2 regions of the Cohnella herbarum genome follow, and region 1 is predicted to be linked to the other one. Evidence: riboswitches for the same ligand, from Rfam matches in the RefSeq annotation. Region 1 holds a riboswitch; the other holds the start of a gene.

What was found. A riboswitch is a leader RNA that binds a small molecule or an ion and turns the genes downstream of it on or off. The one in region 1 is predicted to bind thiamine pyrophosphate.
Region 2: linked by a shared signal. The riboswitch ahead of HH215_RS28020 (ECF transporter S component) and the one ahead of HH215_RS09835 (ABC transporter substrate-binding protein) in region 1 are both predicted to bind thiamine pyrophosphate.

The regions. Positions count from the first base shown of each region.
Region 1 covers NZ_CP051680.1:2,181,896-2,192,511, forward strand. The annotation lists gene HH215_RS09815 (TatD family hydrolase) at 1-451, opposite strand, end outside; gene HH215_RS09820 (ABC transporter ATP-binding protein) at 435-1,220, opposite strand; gene HH215_RS09825 (ABC transporter permease) at 1,217-2,002, opposite strand; gene HH215_RS09830 (thiamine-binding protein) at 1,992-2,294, opposite strand; gene HH215_RS09835 (ABC transporter substrate-binding protein) at 2,319-3,371, opposite strand; TPP riboswitch at 3,502-3,616, opposite strand; gene HH215_RS09840 (glycosyltransferase) at 3,706-5,190, opposite strand; gene HH215_RS09845 (methyltransferase domain-containing protein) at 5,211-7,451, opposite strand; gene HH215_RS09850 (glycosyltransferase family 2 protein) at 7,454-8,536, opposite strand; gene HH215_RS09855 (S1 family peptidase) at 8,719-9,609, shown strand; gene HH215_RS09860 (hypothetical protein) at 9,723-10,163, opposite strand; gene HH215_RS09865 (stage VI sporulation protein F) at 10,353-10,616, opposite strand, start outside.
Region 2 covers NZ_CP051680.1:6,614,896-6,625,511, forward strand. The annotation lists gene trpB (tryptophan synthase subunit beta) at 131-1,291, shown strand; gene HH215_RS27995 (GTP cyclohydrolase II) at 1,447-2,196, shown strand; gene HH215_RS28000 (alpha-L-fucosidase) at 2,321-3,643, shown strand; gene HH215_RS28005 (IclR family transcriptional regulator) at 4,405-5,148, shown strand; gene HH215_RS28010 (SDR family NAD(P)-dependent oxidoreductase) at 5,335-6,108, shown strand; gene HH215_RS28015 (fumarylacetoacetate hydrolase family protein) at 6,124-7,032, shown strand; TPP riboswitch at 7,095-7,206, shown strand; gene HH215_RS28020 (ECF transporter S component) at 7,313-7,933, shown strand; gene HH215_RS28025 (ABC transporter ATP-binding protein) at 7,930-9,444, shown strand; gene HH215_RS28030 (energy-coupling factor transporter transmembrane component T family protein) at 9,386-10,177, shown strand; gene infC (translation initiation factor IF-3) at 10,218-10,616, shown strand, end outside.

The DNA.
Region 1 (10,616 bases):
TGACGACGTCGGCATCCTCGTACACCGCATGAAGCGCGATCGGCTTGTCCAGCTCGGCGGCCAACCGAACGAAACGTTCCAATTGGAACAGATACGGCTTTAGATCGAACGCGTTCCCGCTCGTTTCCGCATCCTTGCGCGTATAATAGGGAAGCCCTACTTCTCCGATCGCGAAAACCTCGTTTCCCGCATCCCGCTCCCGTATCCAGTCGCATAGAACGTTCACTTCCGGCTCCTCCAGCGGAGACAGCTCGGGATGATGTCCATAAGCCGGCATGATCCGTCCTGACCAACGAATGGCCGTTTCGCGGTTTGCGATACAAGAGTTCATCCCCATCGAAACGGCCACAAGTCCTTCGATTCCCGACGAATCCAAGTTTTCCATTATTTCCTCCCGCTCCGCATCGCCGTATAAATCCAAATGAACGTGAGCGTCAAACAAGCGCCGCATCCCCTTCGCCCAACAGTTCCAGCACTTCTTTCTTCAAATCGACGAACTCGGGAGACGTCCAGACGTCGGCCCTGCGCGGACGCCCAAATGGGATCACGATCTCGCGCAACACCGTTGCGGGGGCGGGAGATAACACGTATATGCGATCCGACAGCATGAGCGCTTCTTCGATGCTGTGCGTGACGAACAATACCGAGCGCCTGTCCGCTTCCCACAGCTCTAGCAACCAGCGCTGCATGTCCGCTCTAGTCAAAGCATCCAAAGCAGCGAAAGGCTCATCCAAGCACATGACGTTCCGTTTCATGAGCAGCGCGCGCAAGAAGCTCACCCTCATCTGCATCCCTCCGGACAGTACATGAGGGTATTCCTTGGCCACTGCCTTGAGATGGATTTTCTCAAGCCAGTCGGCAGCCAGTTCTCTAGCTTCTTTCTTCGAGGTTCCGGCAGTAACGAGAGCAGACGAGATGTTATCCTCAACGGACAACCAAGGAAACAATGCCGGTTGCTGCGGCATATAACTGATCAGTCCGCGTTGTCCGGTGACCTCTTTGCCATCGATCAGAATTCGTCCGCCATCCGGACGCTCCACGCCGCCGATTAATCGGAACAACGTGGATTTGCCGCTGCCCGAAGGCCCGATTAAAGTGACAAACTCGCCCGCTTTAACATGCAGACGGATGTCGCTCAATACGGATACCCGCTCTTTGCCTCGCATATAGGCTTTGTCGATTCCGATGAGTTCCAGCGTGCTTCCGACGGAGTTCCTCATGAGGAAGCCCCCTTCCAGTCGTTTTGCGGACGCGGTTTCCACCGAATCGTTAGGCGTTCCGCGATGACGACCGCATAGTAGAACAAGAAGCTCAGCGTGACGATACAGACGATCGAGCCGAATACGCCCGGTTGGTCGAATCCGTTAAACTTTAGCTTCAAGTAATAACCGATCCCTTTGTTCGCCCCGAGCCACTCGGCGACGATCGCGGATGATACGACGTAGGTAGCCGCGATCCGCAAGCCGGAGAACAAGTAGGACAAGGAGGCCGGAAATTCAAGCCTCTTCAGCTTCTCCCACCGAGAGGCGCCGATCATTCCCAAATACTCTCGCAATTGCGGCTCGGCTTGTCCGAGACCGACTAGAATCGATAACGTAACCGGAAAAAAACATACGAGGACGAGCAGGATCAGCTTAGGCGTTAAGCCGAACCCGAACCAAATCATCAATAACGGCCCTAAAGCGATAAGGGGGACGTTCTGAGAAAGCACTAAGAGCGGAGCGAATGCTTCCCTAAGAAAAGGAATCACGTGCAGAACGATCGCGACTACGATCCCGATTACTAATCCTAAAACGAGCCCTGCCAGTGCCAAAGAAAACGTCGCGACGACGTGCTCCCACAAAACCCCGGAATCTTCGTACATCGTAACGGCGATATCCGACGGCGCGGGCAAAGTGAACGTTTCGATCCGGAAGATCGCGCATACGGCTTCCCACGCTCCCACGAACGCGAACAACGTGACGACAGGCAGCCATATCCCTCTAGTTCGGTTATTGCCCATCGGGATATTTCTGCAACAGCCGAGCCATCGAAGCGCCCTCTTGGCCGTCTACGACCAGTTTGATTTGCGACATGACGGACGGGCTGCCCATCTCGAACATAGCGGCGTTCATCCGCTTAACGATGTCGATCAATTGATCCAATTCGCCTTCCATCGTCGTCTCCAATGACGCTACCCGGTAGGCGACTCCCGACTGTTTAATGATTTCGATCGCTCGGTCGACGTATGGAATAACCTCTTCTCCCGGTTTTACCTTCGGTAAAATCTGTATGCTTAGCAGCGCTTGAGCCATCGTTTTCCACTCCTCACACTTTAATTATTTCGGCAGGAACTCCGTCGTGAACATCTCGTCGTAGTTCAATCCTTCTTTCATCAGCCCGTTCTGGCTCAACCAATCGCCATAACCGGACCACACTTCCCGCTTCTGCTCTCCCCAACGCGGGGCGTCGTCCTTGTATTTCGGGCTTAGCCATTTCTGGCTCGCCTTTACCAGATCCGCGTTCAATTCCGGAACCGCCTTGATCAACAAATCGGCAGCCGCGTCCGGATTGTCGATCGCATATTGATAGCCTTCCGACGCTCCCGCCAAGAAAGCGCGCACGAGCTCCGGCTTTTCTTGAATCAGCTTCTCGTTCGTTAACAGCAAAGGCGTGTAATAATCCAATTGCTTGCTGTAATCGGTCAAGTACACCATATTAACCGGTTCGTTCCGCAGTTCCGCTTCGATTCCCGTCCATCCGTAGAAAATCCATTCGAAATCGATGCCTTTCTTCACCGCTGTGAAGAAATCCGCCGTACCCGCGCTTACGAAGTTCACTTTGCCGACGTCCGCTTGCTGAACGTTCATGATCGATTCGATTACGGCTTGCTCGGCGGGGGAACCCCAACCGCCGTAAGATTTCCCTTCGAAGTCTTTAGGCTCCTTGATGTTCTTGTCCACGGGAGACGCGAATCCCGACGTATTGTGCTGGATGATCGGCGCGATGGATACGAGCGGCAAGCCCTGCTCGCGCGCCAAGATCATGCTTTCCTGTGCCCCGACCCCGAAATCCGCCGTATTGTTCGCCACAAGGGCGCTTGCTCCCGCTTCCGGCGGCAGAATGATCTCTACGTCCAATCCATGTTTTTTCCACAGCCCTTGATCCCTGGCGACATACAATCCCGTATGGTTCGTATTCGGAGTCCAGTCGAGCACGAGCGTCACTTTCTGCAACGCCTCAGACGGGGATGCCGAACCTTCCGAAGATGGCGCGACGCTTCCGGAAGCTCCGGAGTTGCCATTGTTGCCATTGTTGCCGCACCCGGCCAGCAGCATGCCCGCTAATACCGTTAATCCCAAACCTTGCCAAACTTTACTCTTTCCTTTCATTTCCCTCTCCCTCTCTATCCTGCTAATGCGGAGAAGAGAGCTTCACGAAAAAATCGAAAAACGCCCCCCGATTCCGGAGGGCGTCTTAAATAGCAAAAGACGTATGGCACGCCAGCACGCTCTATCGCTAGCTGGTCTGCTCCCACCTTCCTACGCTGGTACTAACCAGATCAGGTAATAAGGGTCTGCATCTTCTATGGGATGCACTCTCAGCCGGCCTTGTTCCAGCTCCCCCGGGGCGTATTCAATTGGCGAAACCCGCTTCTTTCCACACCTATTATAACAAACCGCCCGAAGATGTCTATCCCTTATCGCTTCCCTTATCGCTTCCCGTTTAGCGATTCCCGGTCAAAGCGATGATTCTCCGCACCTCGGCAAGATACTCCGGATAATACGGCTCCATTTCATAATGTTCCGTGAATACGGCTTCGAATCCTTCGAAATCGAATTCGAAGCCGACTTCGATCATCATTTCCAAGCGCGGCAAGACGAATCGGTCTAGCAGCACCTTTTTCTCGTCTACATACACCGGCTCGGATAGTCCTCTCCCAACGAAATATCGCAAAATTTCCAAGTACCCCCGAATCGCGGCATCTCCGTAATTGTAGCCTCTGGGAGCATTAAACGCGTAACTGAACATCGAGAACTTAAGCAAGGTAAACCTAGGATCCTCTTCGAGCAAAGCATAAAGCCAATAAATGTGGTTCAAGCTCGTGCCGATAAACCGATCCAATTCGGGTAAGCTCAATAATGCCTCGCGATCGACCACGATCGAGGAAATGAATCCGGAGGCAATGGAAAGCTCCGTAACGAGCCTATCCATCCCTTCCAATACTTCAACGGTTCCGTCGTTCCTGAGCACGTCGATCAACAGGAATCGGCTTTTCCGATATAAGAGCGCATAGAGAATCGGCTGGATGGCTCCCGGGATAAAATAATCGTCATCCCCTTGGAGCTTCGCGAATTTTCCTTTCGCGAATTTCACGACTTCCACGAAATTTCTCTCGCCGCCGATGTTCTCCGATTGTCTGATCGTTCTTAGCTGCGGATATTTCATCACGTATTGAGCGAGCACGGCGGAAGTCGCGTCGTCCGAAGCGTTATCGGAGACGCATACTTCGATCAATCCGTTAATGCTGGTCTGCGGCAATACGGAATCGAGACATACCTTAAGCTCCTTGCTTCTGTTATAAGTCGGAATGCAGATCGATAACAGAGGCCGGTCTCTACGTCGACGCAGAACGTCCGCAATCTCCTCTTCCGTCTCGACCTTAATCCATTCCTCGGCAACGGTATCGAACATTTCCGTCAGCTTGGCGGGAACGCCCCAGACGACGGAATAGTCCGGTACGTCGCCGCGAACGACGCTGCCTGCTCCGATCACGCAGCCTTTCCCGATTTTCATGGCACCTTCGATTACCGCATGCGCTCCGATATAGGTGCCTTCTCCGACAATCAAACGGTTTATCCCGGCATGGCGGTAGCCTTGCTTAGAGACCGGAAGACCGGTTTTCCGGTATTCGGCCTCCGTATCCGACAGCACCGCATGCGGTCCGCACCAGACTAACCGCTCTAATTCAACGTGATTCTCTGCCGTTACGATCAGGCCGATATCCGCTTGTACGCCGTCTCCTAGAATGATTTTCGGCCGCGAACCGTTAATCGGCGAAGTCACGATCAATCGATGACCCGAGCTCACGATGGCCTCTTTACCGATCGATATTTCTTCGGCGCCATGCATCAATCCCGGAGCTTCCAAATTCGCGTTTTCCCCGAGAAAATACAACTTGTGCTCGCTCGGCCGCAATTCCCCCTCCATGCCGAGTCCTCCTTATCGGCTTATTTCTTCCGGCATACGGCTATTACGTAAGCCGGTCGAGCGTTCTTCATGCGGCTTAAGGAAGCCGGCCCATAATATCGGATAATATCGGGGTTAAATCCGGCCATCGTCGTAACGCCTCCTACGGCGGCCGCTATATCGCTCCATTCCGGAGCGACTTGCCCATGCTTGCCTACGAAGGTTTGTCCGTATAACCCCTCGATATCGTACAAAGCCGACAGCTCTCCGACAAACTCGCTCAGACTGTATTCGAAACAATGATAGGGATTGCGCACTTGCTCTCCGTACAACCGATCCGGATTGGTCACTTCCCGGTTCGGCGTCGATACGATTAGCCTTCCGCCCGGACGGAGCACGCGCGCCGCTTCCCTTAGCCATGCGGTTCCGTCGGGCACGTGCTCGATCGTTTCGAAGGAAACGACAACGTCGAACGATTCGGAGGAATACGGAAGCTGCAACACGTTTCCGATCTGATAGTAAACGCCATCCCCTCCGTAATCTCGATTCGCAAGGTGCACCGACGCTGCGTCGATGTCTACTCCGGTCACGCTGATAGCCCCGCCGTCCTTCATCATGCGAACGCCGTATCCAGCTCCGCAAGCAGCATCTAGAACGGTTTTGCCAATGCAGTAACGTTGCGCAAGACGGTAACGATACACGTGCTCGGCGAGCACGTCGGGGTGCGAGCCGGAAACCGCCGAACTGAGGATAAGCCTTTCCCCCGTAAAGGCGACGTCTTCCTGGGCTTTAGGTAAATAGGTCAATGGCGTCACCGTCGATTCTGTAAGAATTTCCGACTTTGCTGGCGTCGGCATGGAAGGTGCGGGCGATTCGCTTGCAGGCTCCTCCGGCTTCACCGGTTTAGCGGAACCCGCGGGAACGGGCGCCTTCGTCGGTTTACGTCCTCCGACCGGTGCCTTTATCGCGTTAGCTATGAAATAAATCGCGGTAAATTCGTCTCTTCGCTTCTCTCCGGCGAGTAAGCATAGGGCGTCAATCTCATGCTTTTTCGTCTCCTCCGAAGCAATCATCGTCATTTCAACCTCTTCAAAGCCCGCATTGCGAAACCGATCGATCGTTTCTTCTTTGGAGAGGAACGCCTCATGGGGCACTGGATTCGCGGGCTTCAGATAAGCTTTGACATACTCTACGTACATTCGGTTCGGAACGCTGGTCACGACAATTCCGCCTGGTCTTAGCCATCTATATATTTTCCGCAGCATGTCGAGCGGAACCGGGAGAGATAAAATATCGTTAAGAATGATCGCATCGAACCCTTTAGAACCGACCGGAATCTGGATGTCTTCCTCCTGCGACCATGTTCTCTCCGTTACGAACGAAGCGATTCGAGCAGCGGCTTGTTCGCTCTCGTATCCGAATAACCGAATATCCTTGTACCGGTTACGAAGCTCGAGCAGCGTCGCTCCGCAACCGCAGCCGATCTCGAGGACGCTCATCCCGGGCTTAACCGATTGCAAAGGCTGAAGCAGATCGGATCGGATATTCACCGCGATATGCGGATGAAATCCCCATTTGTTCATGAATAACGTGCCGTTATGGATCATCGCCTTCTTGAACGTATCCTTAACGGACTTAAAGGAGGCATGGCCTTCATGGTGAATGAACGTATCTCGGCATAATAGAAGCTTATATCCCGACAATCTCGCCCTGACGCACCAATCGTCGTCCTCGTAATTGCCGATTCCGAACGCCTCGTCGAGAGGTCCGACCTTCATCCAAGCTTCGCGTTTAACGAGCAGGCAGAACCCGATCAGCTTCATTTTTTCTTCCCACCGATTCGGCGAGGAAACGTTGTAAATCTCCGCGAAACGTTGCATCTCGTCCATCGAGTGGTAAGACGTCTCGACCGTCTGTCCGTATCCGGCGAAGTTGGTCAGCGGCCCGACGGCTCCGACTCGGTCGTCGCTCCCGATGGCCAGTTCCATTTGACTCAACCATCGCGGCGTGACGACCGTATCGTTATTCAACAGCAATATTCGATCCCCGGCCGACGCTGCGGCACCGATATTGCATCCTGCCGGAAATCCGACGTTCTTCGCTTGCTCGAGCAATCGAATGTCAGGTTGCGCCCGCAACCAGCCGACCGTTCCGTCCGTAGAAGCGTTATCGACGACGATGATCTCGTAAGATCCCGGATCCGTATATTTGCGGATGCTTAAGACGCATCGCTTGGTCATTGCCAGTTGGTTATGAACGACGAGGATAATGCTGGTGCTCATCGTTATCCCCCTTCGGCCTGCAGCGCTTGTTCGAGTTTTTCTTTGTTCTGAAGTAGATTCTCGTCGTTAGGCAAATACTTTAGAGCCTTTTCGTTATGCTCGTATGCAAGGTCCAATTCGCCTTTTAATCCGTAACAGATACAAAGTTGAAAATGAGGAAGCCAAGTCCAACAGATGAGGTTTAGCACCCCGAAATGGTTCTGCGGAAGCTCCTGCTGCAGAGCCAGGTTGAACCAGAAGATCGCCTTGTTCAACTCCTCCTGATCGAGGAAACATTGTCCGATCGAACAACAGAAGTCCGCTCTCGGGACGTCGTAGATCATAGATTGCAGCAATATCGATAATTTCAGATCATGATTCCCTAATTGGTGATAACATGCCGAGAGCCTGGCGCATGCCATAAGATTGTCTTCGAAGTATTCGACCGGATATTCAAGAAATCGGAGGTACTGTTCCACCGCTTCGGCGTTCTTACCCGCGTCGGCCAGCTCGTTGGCATAGTAGAAAACATCGCGCCCCGAGACTTCGCCTTCCTGCTTAACTATCTGTTCGAGAATTCGCAAATTTCTTCCCGTATCCGTATGAACCCTATCGTGCGATACGGCGATATCCGTTAAATAATAGTTTCCGTCGACGTGCAAATACTCATGGACCGGATTGTACCACTTGAACTGCCGGCTTCTCTTGACGATCCTGTTCCGTCTGGACATGAAGAGCGGATTTCCATAAGCGTCGAACGCAAGATGATACGACATGACTACGGAATCCACTTCCGTATCCAAAGAGTCCTTCAACGCTTTAAGTTTGGCGCGGTCTAACTCCTTCAAGTAATCGTCCGCATCCAACCACATGATGTAATCCATCGTCGCGAACGAGAAGGAATAGTTGCGCGCGTCCGCGAAATCGTCGATCCATGCCCTATCGTAAATCTTGTCCGTATAACGGGCCGCGATTTCCTTCGTCTTATCCGTCGATCCGGTATCTACGATGATGATTTCGTCTATTAAATCATGAACGGAATCCAAGCAGCGAGAAAGCACCTTCTCCTCATTACGCACGATCATGCATAAGCTGACGGTAACCACATAGCTCCTCCTTTGCATCCAACCTCGAGCCATTTTATGTCGCGAGAGCCTTCCCTGCTTGGACAGGTGGTGTAGGTACAATCGCATCAAATATGCGAATTCCCCGCCGTTCCTGTCTTATCCCGAAAACGATTATGGTACAATGGCAGGATAGATAAACGTTAGGCCGAGGAGGAACAAGCATGGAAAACAATCCGAATAGAAACGACGGGAAGTCTTTGCCTGTTTCCGAGGATGAGCGTAACAAAGACACTCTCGAATCTTACGAGACTTATGAAACTTATGAAACTTACGAGACTTATGCCGATGAGGAGTGGGAAGACGTCGAAGAGGAATCCGAAGCTCCTTCTCCCGCACGGCGCAAATGGATAAGAAATACGATCGTGTCCCTGCTCGTGGCCGCTCTAATCGGAAATATACTCGCGTTCTGGCCGCAAATTTACAACATGAAGACGCTGCCCTTCTTATTTAAATCGAAAGAACTGTCCATCCGGGAAGAAATCCGAAATTACAAAGAGGCGGTCGTCTTGGTCAGTTCGGACAAAGGCAAAGGAACCGGCTTCCATATCTCTGGCGGATACATCGTGACCAATTATCACGTGATCGAAGACAATGCTTATACCTTAGTTAAATTCCCTGAAAGCGAACGGGGGTTCGAAGCGGAGTTGGCGGGCGGCGATCCCGAGTTGGATATTGCCTTGCTGAAAATAGACATCGGCAGTCAAGAGCTTCCTTTCATTGAAATCGAGAGGGAGAAGCGGCAATGGCAACCGGGGGATCACGTCTATGTAATCGGGAACCCGCTTTATTTCACGCAAATCGCCAATGAAGGAAACATACTCGGCATGGTACCGATTCAAGGCCGCGAGAAGCCGGCAATGGCCCTTGATGCGCCCGTATTCAGCGGCAACAGCGGATCTCCGGTCATCGATGAACATGGCAAAGCCATCGCCGTTGTATACGCCACTACGGAAATCTCTCATGAAGACCGGATCGTTCCGGCCGGCTTGGCCGTACCGATCGACGACTTTAGCGACATGCTGAAGGAACTGCTACCGACGGAAGAAGAATAAACCCTGACCGCCGAGACACCGTTCTCTATTTCGGATTTTCTCCGAAAGGGTTCGAAATCGCAGAAAAAGCCGGCGACCCCTGTCGCCGACCTCTTCTCTCCATGCTCGGATTGTCAGCCTGGAGCTCCTTGCGAGGCGATACCCCAGAACACTTCCGGTCCAGTACGTACGCCCGTGAATAGAAGTCCGAGCAACGCTCCTCCGAAAATAAAGGAACTATAGATCGTTTCTGCCGCTGCTGGAGCGAGCAGATCCTGTGCGGTGAAAGCATACGTGTCGCCAAATACGGACAACCGAACGCTTTGCACCATCGTATAGATGACGTTAGCAGGATTGTAGACCGTCGTGCCGCGGCAAATTTGAATGGCGAACGTAGTGCCGACCAAGAGCGAGCTGACTCCCACCATCCCCGTCAGCGTTATTACTTTATTTACGACGTTATTCGTCTGCAAGCCGATCACTCCGAACAATGCTGGGGTTGGCGAAATCGCCGTACCTGGAGAACCGGTTATGCTGGAGTTCATTGAGCTGCGCAGATCTAAAAATGCACCCATATCGTTAACCTCCTTCTTTGTGAAGTTGGTATAGTGTATGTCCAATTCACGCTTGCGCGTGGACAAACTACAGGGGTTACATGTGTATTTTACGACGAAGAGAGTTGGCTCTACCGTCTTGGAATAACGTAAACAGCGCCCGCACCGGCTTAAATCCGGGAGGGGCGCTGTTTGATTGATCATTCCGGCTTACTTGAACATCGTATAGAGCTTTAACAAATGCAGCATATTGTTGGGATCGATTTTCTGGGCGATGATAAAATTAACCAACTGATCCTCTTGCGTCTCCGTTATGGGTTCATTTAAGATCTTGGCAAACGTCTTCACCCATCTACGAACTTTCGTCCGGTCCTGCAAGTCGCTTTTCGTGGCGCCCTCTAGATGACCTTTAATACGCTCTTTTGTCGCAGGGTTTTTCATTTTCACTTTAACTCGTTCCACGAACTCGGCCTT
Region 2 (10,616 bases), 3.9 Mb from region 1:
GCAGAACGCTTGAAAAAGGCGACAACCGGTTTGAGCCGCAAGATCACGCAACAAGAGCTAAAAGTCGTCCGGTATTTATGATACGATGGGAGGGATGAAACTTTTATTTTCTATTGGAGGTCGTTGAAGGATGAGCCGGGAACTTGCGCAAGAAGGGTATTTCGGGGAGTTTGGAGGCAGCTTCGTGCCGCCGGAATTACAGGAAGTGTTGGATTACCTGAACGAACAATTCCTTAAGTACAAAGACGATCCGGAATTCAACGAAGAATACCGTTATTATTTGCGGGAATACGTCGGGCGCGAGAATCCGCTGACTTACGTGAAGCGGTTATCCGAATCTTGGGGCGGCGCGAAAATTTATCTGAAGCGCGAGGATCTTAACCATACGGGAGCGCACAAAATTAACAACGTCGTCGGTCAGATTCTTCTGGCCAAGCGGATGGGAGCCAAGCGAATTATCGCCGAGACGGGCGCCGGGCAACACGGAGTCGCGACGGCGACGGCTTGCGCCATGTTCGACATGGAATGCATCATCTATATGGGCGCGGAAGATACGCGCCGGCAAGCGCTGAATGTTTTCCGGATGGAGCTGCTCGGCGCGACCGTCGTTCCGGTAAATAAAGGGCAAGGCCGCCTGAAGGATGCCGTGGACGAAGCGTTGAACGATCTCATTCGGAACTATAAGAACACGTTCTACTTGCTCGGTTCCGCCGTTGGCCCGCATCCTTTTCCATCGATGGTTAAACACTTCCAATCTATCGTCAGCGAAGAATCGAAGCGTCAAATTCTCGAGAAGGAAGGCCGTTTGCCGGACGCCGTCATCGCCTGCGTCGGAGGCGGAAGCAATGCGATCGGCGCGTTCGCTCATTATTTGGACGAGTCCTCGGTACTCTTAATCGGCGTCGAGCCGGACCAAGCGCCTACGTTAACCGAAGGCGTTCCAGGAGTTATCCACGGGTTTAAGTGTTTGGTACTGCTGGACGAAGAAGGCAATCCGCGGAAAACCTATTCGATCGCGGCGGGCCTTGATTACCCGGGCATCGGGCCGGAGCACAGTAACCTGAAAGCGACCGGACGGGCGGAATACGTGACGGTGTCCAATGAGGAAGTGCTGGAGGCTTTTCAAGAGCTGTCCCGCACGGAAGGCATTATTCCCGCTCTCGAGAGCGCGCATGCCGTCGCTCACGCGAAGAAACTTGCTCCTACGATGAGCAAGGATCAGATTATTATCATCAATCTGTCCGGCCGCGGCGACAAGGATGTCGAGCAAGTGTTCCATATGATTAAGTAATGAGGCACAAGGCACCCTTCGGGGTGCCTTGTTGTTTAAGTAGCAAAATAGATGGGCTTTAATAAAATATCAAAAAAAAGGAAATGCTCGAGGGGATGCGGTACCTCGATTCGTTTTCCGCAATGGATCGATATTAATGACTAAGGAGTTCTTATATGCCAGGCCTTCAACAGAACGTTATCGCCTTATTGGAACAGAAGATCAAATTAATCAGAAGGGGAAAAGAGGCCCTGTATCTCGTCGGGCCGATTCGGTTACCCGTGAGCTTGGAGGACGCAACCGCGACGTTTCAATGGTACTGTTGGTTGCGTTGCGAGGAGGTCACCGATAGCATCGAACGAATCATAGAGAAATTATCGGCCGTTAATTTGGCTGAAATGCAGCAATCCAGCGTGCTGGCATATGGGGATTTTCAGGATGGCGAGAATGCTTTGATCCGGATGCACTCTATATGCCATACGGGAGATATTTTCGGGAGCCAACGATGCGATTGCGGATTTCAATTGGGGCAGTCGCTGAAGATGATCGTCGAACATGGGACCGGTGCTTTATTTTATCTAGCCAATCACGAAGGAAGAGGAATCGGTTTATTCAGCAAAGCGATGGCCTACGTTCTTCAAGAGAATGGGTTCGACACCGTGGAAGCCAATTTGAATCTGGGATTCGTAGACGATTCCCGGAGCTATAACGACGCCATTCAAGTGTTGAAGGTTCTGCGTTCCAAACCGGTTACGCTCATTACCAATAATCCTAAAAAGCTGGAAGCCTTAAAGGACTCGGGAATGGACGTGGCGGGAAGAACTCCGCTTTGGGGCGATGTTTCGGAATTCAACGAGAAGTACTTGCAGACCAAAATCAATCGATCCGGACATATAGCCGCGAATAGCGGCTGTCCGAATGACTAGTTCGTATTCAACTTCGCCAGGAAGTTAATCTGATCCCTAAACAAGCTAATTTCTTGCCTATAGTTTAATGCGAATCGTTGCTAGACTAGACCTATATCTTATTCCTATGGAGGCATGAAGACATATGGGTCAATCTTATATCGAGCAACGAACGGAGCGGACGAAGTGGTTTCTTCAGGATCGTTTCGGCATGTTCATCCATTGGGGATTGTACGCGATTCCCGCGCGCGGAGAATGGGTAAGAAACGCGGAGCGAATAACCAATGAGGACTATCAGGTTTATTTCGACGATTTCAATCCCGAACGATACAATCCTAAGGAATGGGCGAAAGCGGCCAAAGCGGCGGGAATGAAATATGCCGTATTAACGGCTAAGCACCATGACGGCTTCTGCTTGTACGATAGTCAGTTAACCGATTATAAGTCGACCAATACGAAAGCCGGCCGCGACTTGGTGCAAGAGTTTCTGGATGCGTTTCGCGCGGAGGGATTGAAGGTCGGATTATACTACTCGCTAATAGACTGGTATCATCCCGACTACCCGGCTTATGGGGATATGCATCATCCGATGCGCGATAATGAACAATTTAAGAGAGATCCGGCGCGTTTCGGCAACTACTTGGAATATATGCACGGACAAATTCGCGAGCTCTTGACCAACTACGGCAAGCTGGACATCATGTGGTTCGATTTCTCTTACGGGGAATTGAAAGGCGAGGCTTGGCGTTCGACCGAACTGATGGAGATGATTCGTTCCATCCAACCGCATATTATTCTCGATAATCGCTTGGAGGCGAGCGGGGAAGAAGGCGGAAGCATCTATACGAACGATCCGAGTTTCTACTCGGGAGACTTCGCTTCTCCGGAGCAGATCATTCCTCCTAGCGGCGTTACGGACGAAGCGGGAAATTCCATTCCATGGGAAGCCTGTATTACGCTGAATAACAACTGGGGCTACGGCGCAACCGACTATACGTACAAATCGGCTAAGACGGTCATCCGCAAGCTCGTGGAATGCGTTAGCAAGAACGGAAATCTACTGTTGAACGTAGGTCCGGATGCCAGCGGGGAAATTCCGGAGCAGTCGCTCGCCATCCTCGAAGAAGTAGGCAAATGGATCCGCCGGAACGGGGAAAGCATTTACGGCTGCGGTCAAGCCGATCTGCCGAAACCCGAATGGGGACGTTACACGCAGAAAGGGAATAAGCTTTACGCGCATCTGTTCGAAGAGAGCGTCGGTCCGGTGAATTTGGCCGGCTTGGCCGGTCGCGTTAAGCATGCAAGGCTGCTGTCGGACGGATCGGAGATTTTCGTTTCTCGTCCGTGGAACGCAGTCATGTATCCGAACGACGCGTTCTTCAACTTCTCCAAGCCCGAGCATTTCACGTATCCGCTGCCGGATGAACGGGATACCGTCGTTGAGATTACGCTTAAGGAAATCAATTGAGCTATCGGATAGAGTAGTCAATAGTGCGGAATAAGGCGTCCCGGGAGACAATTCCCGTGACGCCTTTATATGTTCGCTTGATGTCCCGCGGGCCTCTGTAAGATCGCATTGAGGTTTGACGCAAGGTCAGGACAATCGCTTACGATTTCAGATTAATCAAGGCCTATTATCCGCCTTCTATTCAGCTAAGCTATAATGCTTACTCGCTCCATCTCATACTAAAGAATCTAAGTGTAAAATGTACAATTAGATTGACCTAAATTCCTCATTCCAAGCTTCTAAATGTAAAAGATACACCTAAATGGATAAAATTCGTGTTCAATCGAATGATTCGCCTGAACTAGTTGCAGGTTTTACACTTAGTCGTTAGAGAGAGTAAAACTCCCCAAACTAGTTGCAGGTTTTTACACTTAGTTTTTCAAGTTTACCTGTTTACTGGGTTACAGGAGTGCTGGAGTGCCGCTGTGATAGTTGGGAGTGTACCTAGGTCAATCGCTTTAGCAGGCAGGCTACAATTCAACCCCTCCGTTGTAAAACGGTTCCTCAACTTTTTCCAATTGCCTCATGTGAAGGCCAAATGCATGCAACTCTTACTGCCATCTTCAATAATTTCTAGTCATTGGCGCCGTGAGCGGAGCACGATAGGCTTAGCTATTGCGCTGACCGAAAGGAGCCGATCATTGTATAACTGAGACGCGCTTGATATAATGGTCGGAAATATCGAACCGGGTTTAGCATGAAAAACCGGATGGGAGACGTCAGTGGAAAATAAATATTGGGTGCCGGCGATCGAAAGAGCCGATGCCGTCTTGCGGTTAATCGCGGAGCATCCCGGCGGATTGCGCCTGATCGACCTCTCCAGGCAAACGGACATCAATAAGAGCTCGATGTTCTCTTTGTTGAACACCTTGGAGAAGTTGAATTGGATTCGTCGGGACAAGGACGATACTTTCAGATTGGGCTCGGCTTTAGGCTCTATCGCGGGAGGATATTTCAAGAGCAACGATCTCATCTCGTCGTTCCATCAAGAAGCCTCGCAGACGAAAGTTAAACTGGGGGAGACGATTCAACTCGCGGAGCTGATCGGAAGCGAAGTGCTCTACCTCGCGAAGGAAGAGTATCCGGGGCCGGTTAGATTAACGTCGGAGCCCGGCATGCGCTTACCCGCGCATTCGACCGCTTTAGGCAAAGTGCTGCTCGCGGATCTGCCGGATGAACGGATTGCCGAGCTCTTCGCAACGGAGCCGTTCAGAAGCTCGACGCCGAACACGATCTCGGATCGGCGTTCCCTTGCCCGAGAGCTGAATCGAGTGCGCGAGCTTGGCTACGGGGAAGATTTGGAGGAAGCCGTCCAAGGCTTCCATTGCATCGCTGCCCCGATCGTCCGACAAGGCAAGGTCGTGTCCGCGGTAAGCTGCTCCATGCTTAAGCACCATTGGGAAGCCAAGCGTTCTTTCGTTCTAACCGAATTGCGAATGCTTGCAAGCCGACTCTCCGCACCCTGAACAGCATAGCCGTTCTCTAGATGAGACGTTTGTCCTATCATAGCTTGAGTCAGCCGGAAAGTCGGTTGGCTTTTTTTTTGTTGTGCTTGATCGGAATAGATGTTAATATTTTATTATATTAAACTTGGTTTATTATAATAAACCAAAACGAATGAAACGATCGTAACAAAGAAAGGAGCGTTTCTCATGCGTTTAAAAGACAAGGTTATCTTGATTACCGGTTCCGGCTCCGGTATTGGCAAGTGTTCGGCGCAATTGTTTGCGAAGGAAGGGGCAACGGTCGTCGTCAACGACTTGGACGCGGTCAAAGGCGAAGAGACGGTCATGGAAATTCGGGAGTCGGGAGGTTCCGCGAGCTTCATCCAAGCCGACGTTACGGATCCCGCTTCCGTGCAAGCGATGGTGGAGCGTATCCTTGCCGAATACGGGGTTATCGACGTCCTCTTCAATAATGCGGGAATAAGCGGCGTCGGAGCTTTGCACGAGGTCGAGCCCGATACGTGGGATCGCGTGATGAACGTGAATATCCGAGGCGTTTACCTTCCGTGCAAATACGTTCTTCCGGCGATGATGGAGCGAAAGTCGGGTTCGATCATCAACATGTCTTCCTGCATAGCGGAGATCGGACTCGCGAGACGCGCTTCCTATGCCGCGACGAAGGGAGCGATTCTCGCGCTAACCAAATCGATGCAGGTGGATTATGCCCCTTACAGCATTCGGGTTAACGCTCTGTTGCCGGGAACGATCTTAACGCCGTTCGTGGAAAATTACTTAAAAACCTCGTACGACGATCCCGCTGCGGCGATCGAATCGCTTAAGAAACGTCAGCTTAGCGGCGAGCTGGGCCGTCCGGAAGACGTCGCTCAAGCCGCGCTGTTCCTGGCTTCGGACGAATCGAAATTTATGATGGGATCTCCGCTCTACATCGACGGCGGAGCCGTGTTCGGCAAAAACGCGTAGGAGGAAACGTTGCAAATGAAATTATTAACCTTCATAGAAAACGAGAAATACAAGTTAGGCGTTTATACCGAGGAAGGGATTCTCGATATCGGCGCTGCTGCGGCGTCAGCGACTGCTCCGGGTGAGCGAAGCATTCCTATCACGATTCAACAGGTTATTGAAGGCGGAGACGAAGCATTGGCTGCGCTTCGTGCTTTCGTCGGGACTACGATGGCGTCTTCCGATCGCGGCTCTTACATTCGGGAGCAATCGGCGTTGACGCTCGGACCTTGCGTGACGCATCCGAACAAGATCATCTGCGTCGGATTGAACTACCGCAAGCACGCGGAGGAGACGAATGCCGCGCTGCCGGAATATCCGATTTTGTTCAACAAATTCAATAATACGTTGGCGGGAGACAGAGAAGAAATTCCGCTTCCGAGGGTGTCCCAGAAGGTCGATTACGAAGCGGAGCTCGTCATCGTGATCGGCAAGAAGGCGAAATATATCGATAAAGCAGACGCGCTGTCTTACGTGCTGGGCTATTGCAACGTGAACGATCTGTCGGCTCGGGATTTGCAATTACGTACTCAACAATGGTTGACGGGCAAGTCCTGCGATAAATTTTCCCCTATCGGCCCTTACCTTGTAACGGCGGACGAAGTGGGAGATCCGAACCGGTTGAGCATCAAGTGTACCGTGAACGGGGAAGTCAGGCAGAATTCGAATACGTCGGACATGATTTTCTCCTGCGAAGAGATCGTTAGTTATATTTCGCAGAACATGACTCTCGTACCGGGCGATATTATTCTGACGGGAACGCCCGAAGGCGTCGTGTTGGGACAACCTCCGGAGCGGCAGGTTTATCTGCAGGCGGGAGACCGCGTGACCGTTGAGATCGAGAAGCTCGGTTCGATCACGAATACGATGGTTAACGAGGTTTAGGTTAAGGGTTGGAAAATCATATTGCCAAATGTTTGCTCTTGATATAAGTTATAAGAAGTTGAATCGCAATAAACGGGTGCTTGATGAAGTCAGGCTGAGATAGCGGCCTTATGCCGCTGACCGTCGATCTGATCTGGGTAATGCCAGCGTAGAGACGTTATTGTCGAGCATCTTCTTTTACGATGCCGTGCGCTAGCCTACCCTTTCGGGGTAGGCTTTTTTGATTACTCACATCATGCGATCAACGAATCCAAGAGTGTAGAAGGGACGTTGTTGAAGCATGGAACATGCTAGGCAAAGGCAAGGACAAGGGGCGAACCCCAGGGGATTGAAACTGACCGATATTCTCGTCACTATCGTGATCGCGGTCGTATTCGGCATCATCTACAAAATATGGGGACCGATGTACGACGTGGTCAAACCGCTGGGTACCCATGCGGAGCAAACGATATACGGCATGTGGTTTCTTGCAGGTACGTTCGCGTTTCTCGTTATCCGGAAGCCGGGAGTCGCGCTCCTCGCCGAGATAGCCGCGGCTTCCATAAGCGCTTTGCTCGGTAGCGAATGGGGACTTTCCACCTTGTACTACGGAGCGTTGCAAGGCTTGGGAGCGGAGATCGTGTTCGCGATTTTCCTCTATCGTTACGCGAACGTGTGGGTCACTTCTCTAGCCGCGCTTGGCGCGGCGGCTGGTTCGTTGGTGTTGGATTTCGGCTATGGCTACATTGAGTCGTTGTCTACATGGAACTATACGTTGTTGATCGGATTTAGAGCGTTGGGAAGCATCGTCATCGCCGGCGTGTTCGCCTCCGCGTTATCCAAAGCGTTGGAACTGACGGGAGTAACCAAAGCGCTGAGGCCGGCGTCCCAAGCGGACTACGACGCCTTAAACCGGGCATGACGGAGAACGGAGCCTCCTTTTCCCCGAGTTTGGCCGTAGTCGCCGGTGTTAAGAACTTAAAGCTTAAGTTTGCCGGAGAGGACGCCTTGTTGTTCAAGGGCGTTTCTCTTTCTTTCCGCGAAGGGGAGAAGACGCTGCTGCTCGGTCCGAGCGGATGCGGGAAATCGACGCTGCTTCAAGTGTTGAGCGGACTGATTCCCCGATCGATCGATGTTCCGATGATTGCCGATGAAACCGTCGTTCCTGAACGATGGGGATACGTGTTCCAAGATCCGGATACGCAGTTCTGCATGTCTTACATGGATGAGGAAATAGCGTTCGTCTTAGAGAACTTGCGCATTCCCCGCGACGAGATGACACCGCTCATTCATCGTTATCTCGCTCAAGTCGGCTTGGATCTTCCGGACGTCCACGTCCCGATTCATACTTTGTCCCAAGGGATGAAGCAGCGGTTAGCCATCGCATCCGTTCTGGCCATGGAGCCGGAAGTGATCTTCTTGGACGAACCGACGGCGCTGCTGGATACCGAAGGCACGGAACTCGTGTGGTCAACGATTAGATCCCTATCCGGGGACAAAACGTTAATCGTCGTCGAGCACAAAATCGAAGGCGTGATCGACTTTTTCGACCGCGTAGTGGTGTTATCGGGAGATGGGGCGATGATCGCGGACGGCGCGCCGGCCGAAATTTTTGCGACCATGAGAAACGAACTTCAACAATACGGGATTTGGTATCCCGGCGTCTGGGAGCACTATCTAGAAATTAAACCTCGCAAGAAGGAAGCGCACCTACGCCATTCGAATGACGGGAGGGGCGTCTTCCTTGAAATGAACGATTTTCGCGGTATACGGGGGAGCGGGCGTCCGGTCATTGAAGTCGGCAAAGCTCTCGTCGCTCCCGGTCAATGGATCGGAGTCATCGGCAATAACGGAGCGGGCAAGAGTTCCTTGCTCCTCGCGATCATGCGACTGATCAAGACGGAAGGGATTTGCAGCATAGCGGGCAGGGAGATCGATAACGTCGAGCAGGCGGCCGAGAATGTCGCGTTCGTTTTTCAGAATCCGGAATTTCAATTCGTTACGCATTCGGTGCGAGAGGAGATCGAGTACTCGCTTTTGTTGGACGGCATGAGCTCCGAGAAACGGCGCGGGATAGCGGAGAAACTGATGGATGAACTATATCTTCGGGAAGTTACCTCGCGTCATCCCTATCAGCTGTCGATGGGGCAGAAAAGACGGTTAAGCGTCGCGACGGCAATCGTGAGAGGGCAGAGCTTGCTGCTTCTAGACGAGCCGACCTTCGGGCTGGACGCCCGGAATACGTTCTCTCTATTGGAGAAACTGGAGAGGCTGCGTACCGAAGGTACGTCGATAATCATGGTCACGCATGATGAGCGGATCGTGGAGAATTTCTGCACGGAGTCATGGACAATCGAGGACGGGAGACTTACCGATGCAACTGACCTTTCCGCACAGGGAAACATGGCTTCACCGCGTCAATCCTACGCTTAAGATCGTACTGTTCTCTTTATGGTTCGCGGCAGTTATCCTCATTCACGATTTTAGCGTCATGATGAACGTTGCTATCGGGTCGGTATTGCTCCTTCCGTGGTCCGGACATCCATGGCGGAGGCTGCTTCTATACGCTTCTCCTTTCTTGCTGGTGTTCGTGTCGACGTCTACGGGAATGATGTTTTTCGGTAAAGGAGAGACGGAGTGGTTCCGATGGGGATTGGTGAACATTACGGAAGAAAGCTTCTTCAGAGGGCTGCACCTGGGGTTCAGAGCGCTTAGCATGGCGGCCGTAGGACTTCTGTTCGGTCTAACGACTCGGCCGGTTAGCCTATTCTATTCCCTCATGCAGCAAGGAAGATTATCTCCGAAGTACGCGTACAGTTTCTTGGCCGCGATGAGGTTGGTTCCCATTCTGGTCGAAGAGTTTCAAACCCTGCGCCATGCTTTGAAAGTCAGGGGAATGCGTAAACGAAGCCAGATTGTAAACTTCTACCAATTATTGTATCGATACGCGATTCCGCTTCTCGCCCAGAGCATCCGACGTGCCCACAGAATTGCGGTAGCGATGGAGGCGAAGCGGTTTGCCGGGGAGGCCAAGAGAACTTATTATTATATTATCGGTTTCTCTTACCGGGACATCGTATTCGCGGGATATGCAGTCGGCGTATTCTGGGTCGCGTTGACGGTCGGATCGGAGTGGCCTTACGCGGATTTTACCGATGTTCGCTAAGCGGCAGGGTGAATCGCATAATAGTTGGAGGTTGGAGAGTATGATTCTGAACGAGAAAATAAAAGCATCCGAGGTTCTGTTAACGGGAGTAGATGGAGAAGATTTAGGGGTCGTATCGCGGGACGAGGCATTGGCGCTAGCCCGCAAGTTCAAAGTGGATTTGGTGTGCACTTCTCTGTATAGCAGTCCGCCGCCTTGTAAATTAGTTTCCAAAGGGGCGGCCAAACAAGAAGCATCGAAGGAAAAGCAAGACGCCCGGAAGAAGGAGCAGCCTTCCAAGCTTAAGGAGATCAGGCTAACGGCGAATATCGAGGAGCATGATTACGATACGAAATGCAGGCAAGCGGAGAAGCTGCTCGCTTCGGGTAACGCGGTTCAACTGGTCGTAAAAATACAAGGCAAAGAAGGGCCGAAGGCGAAGGAGTTGCTGGAGCGGTTG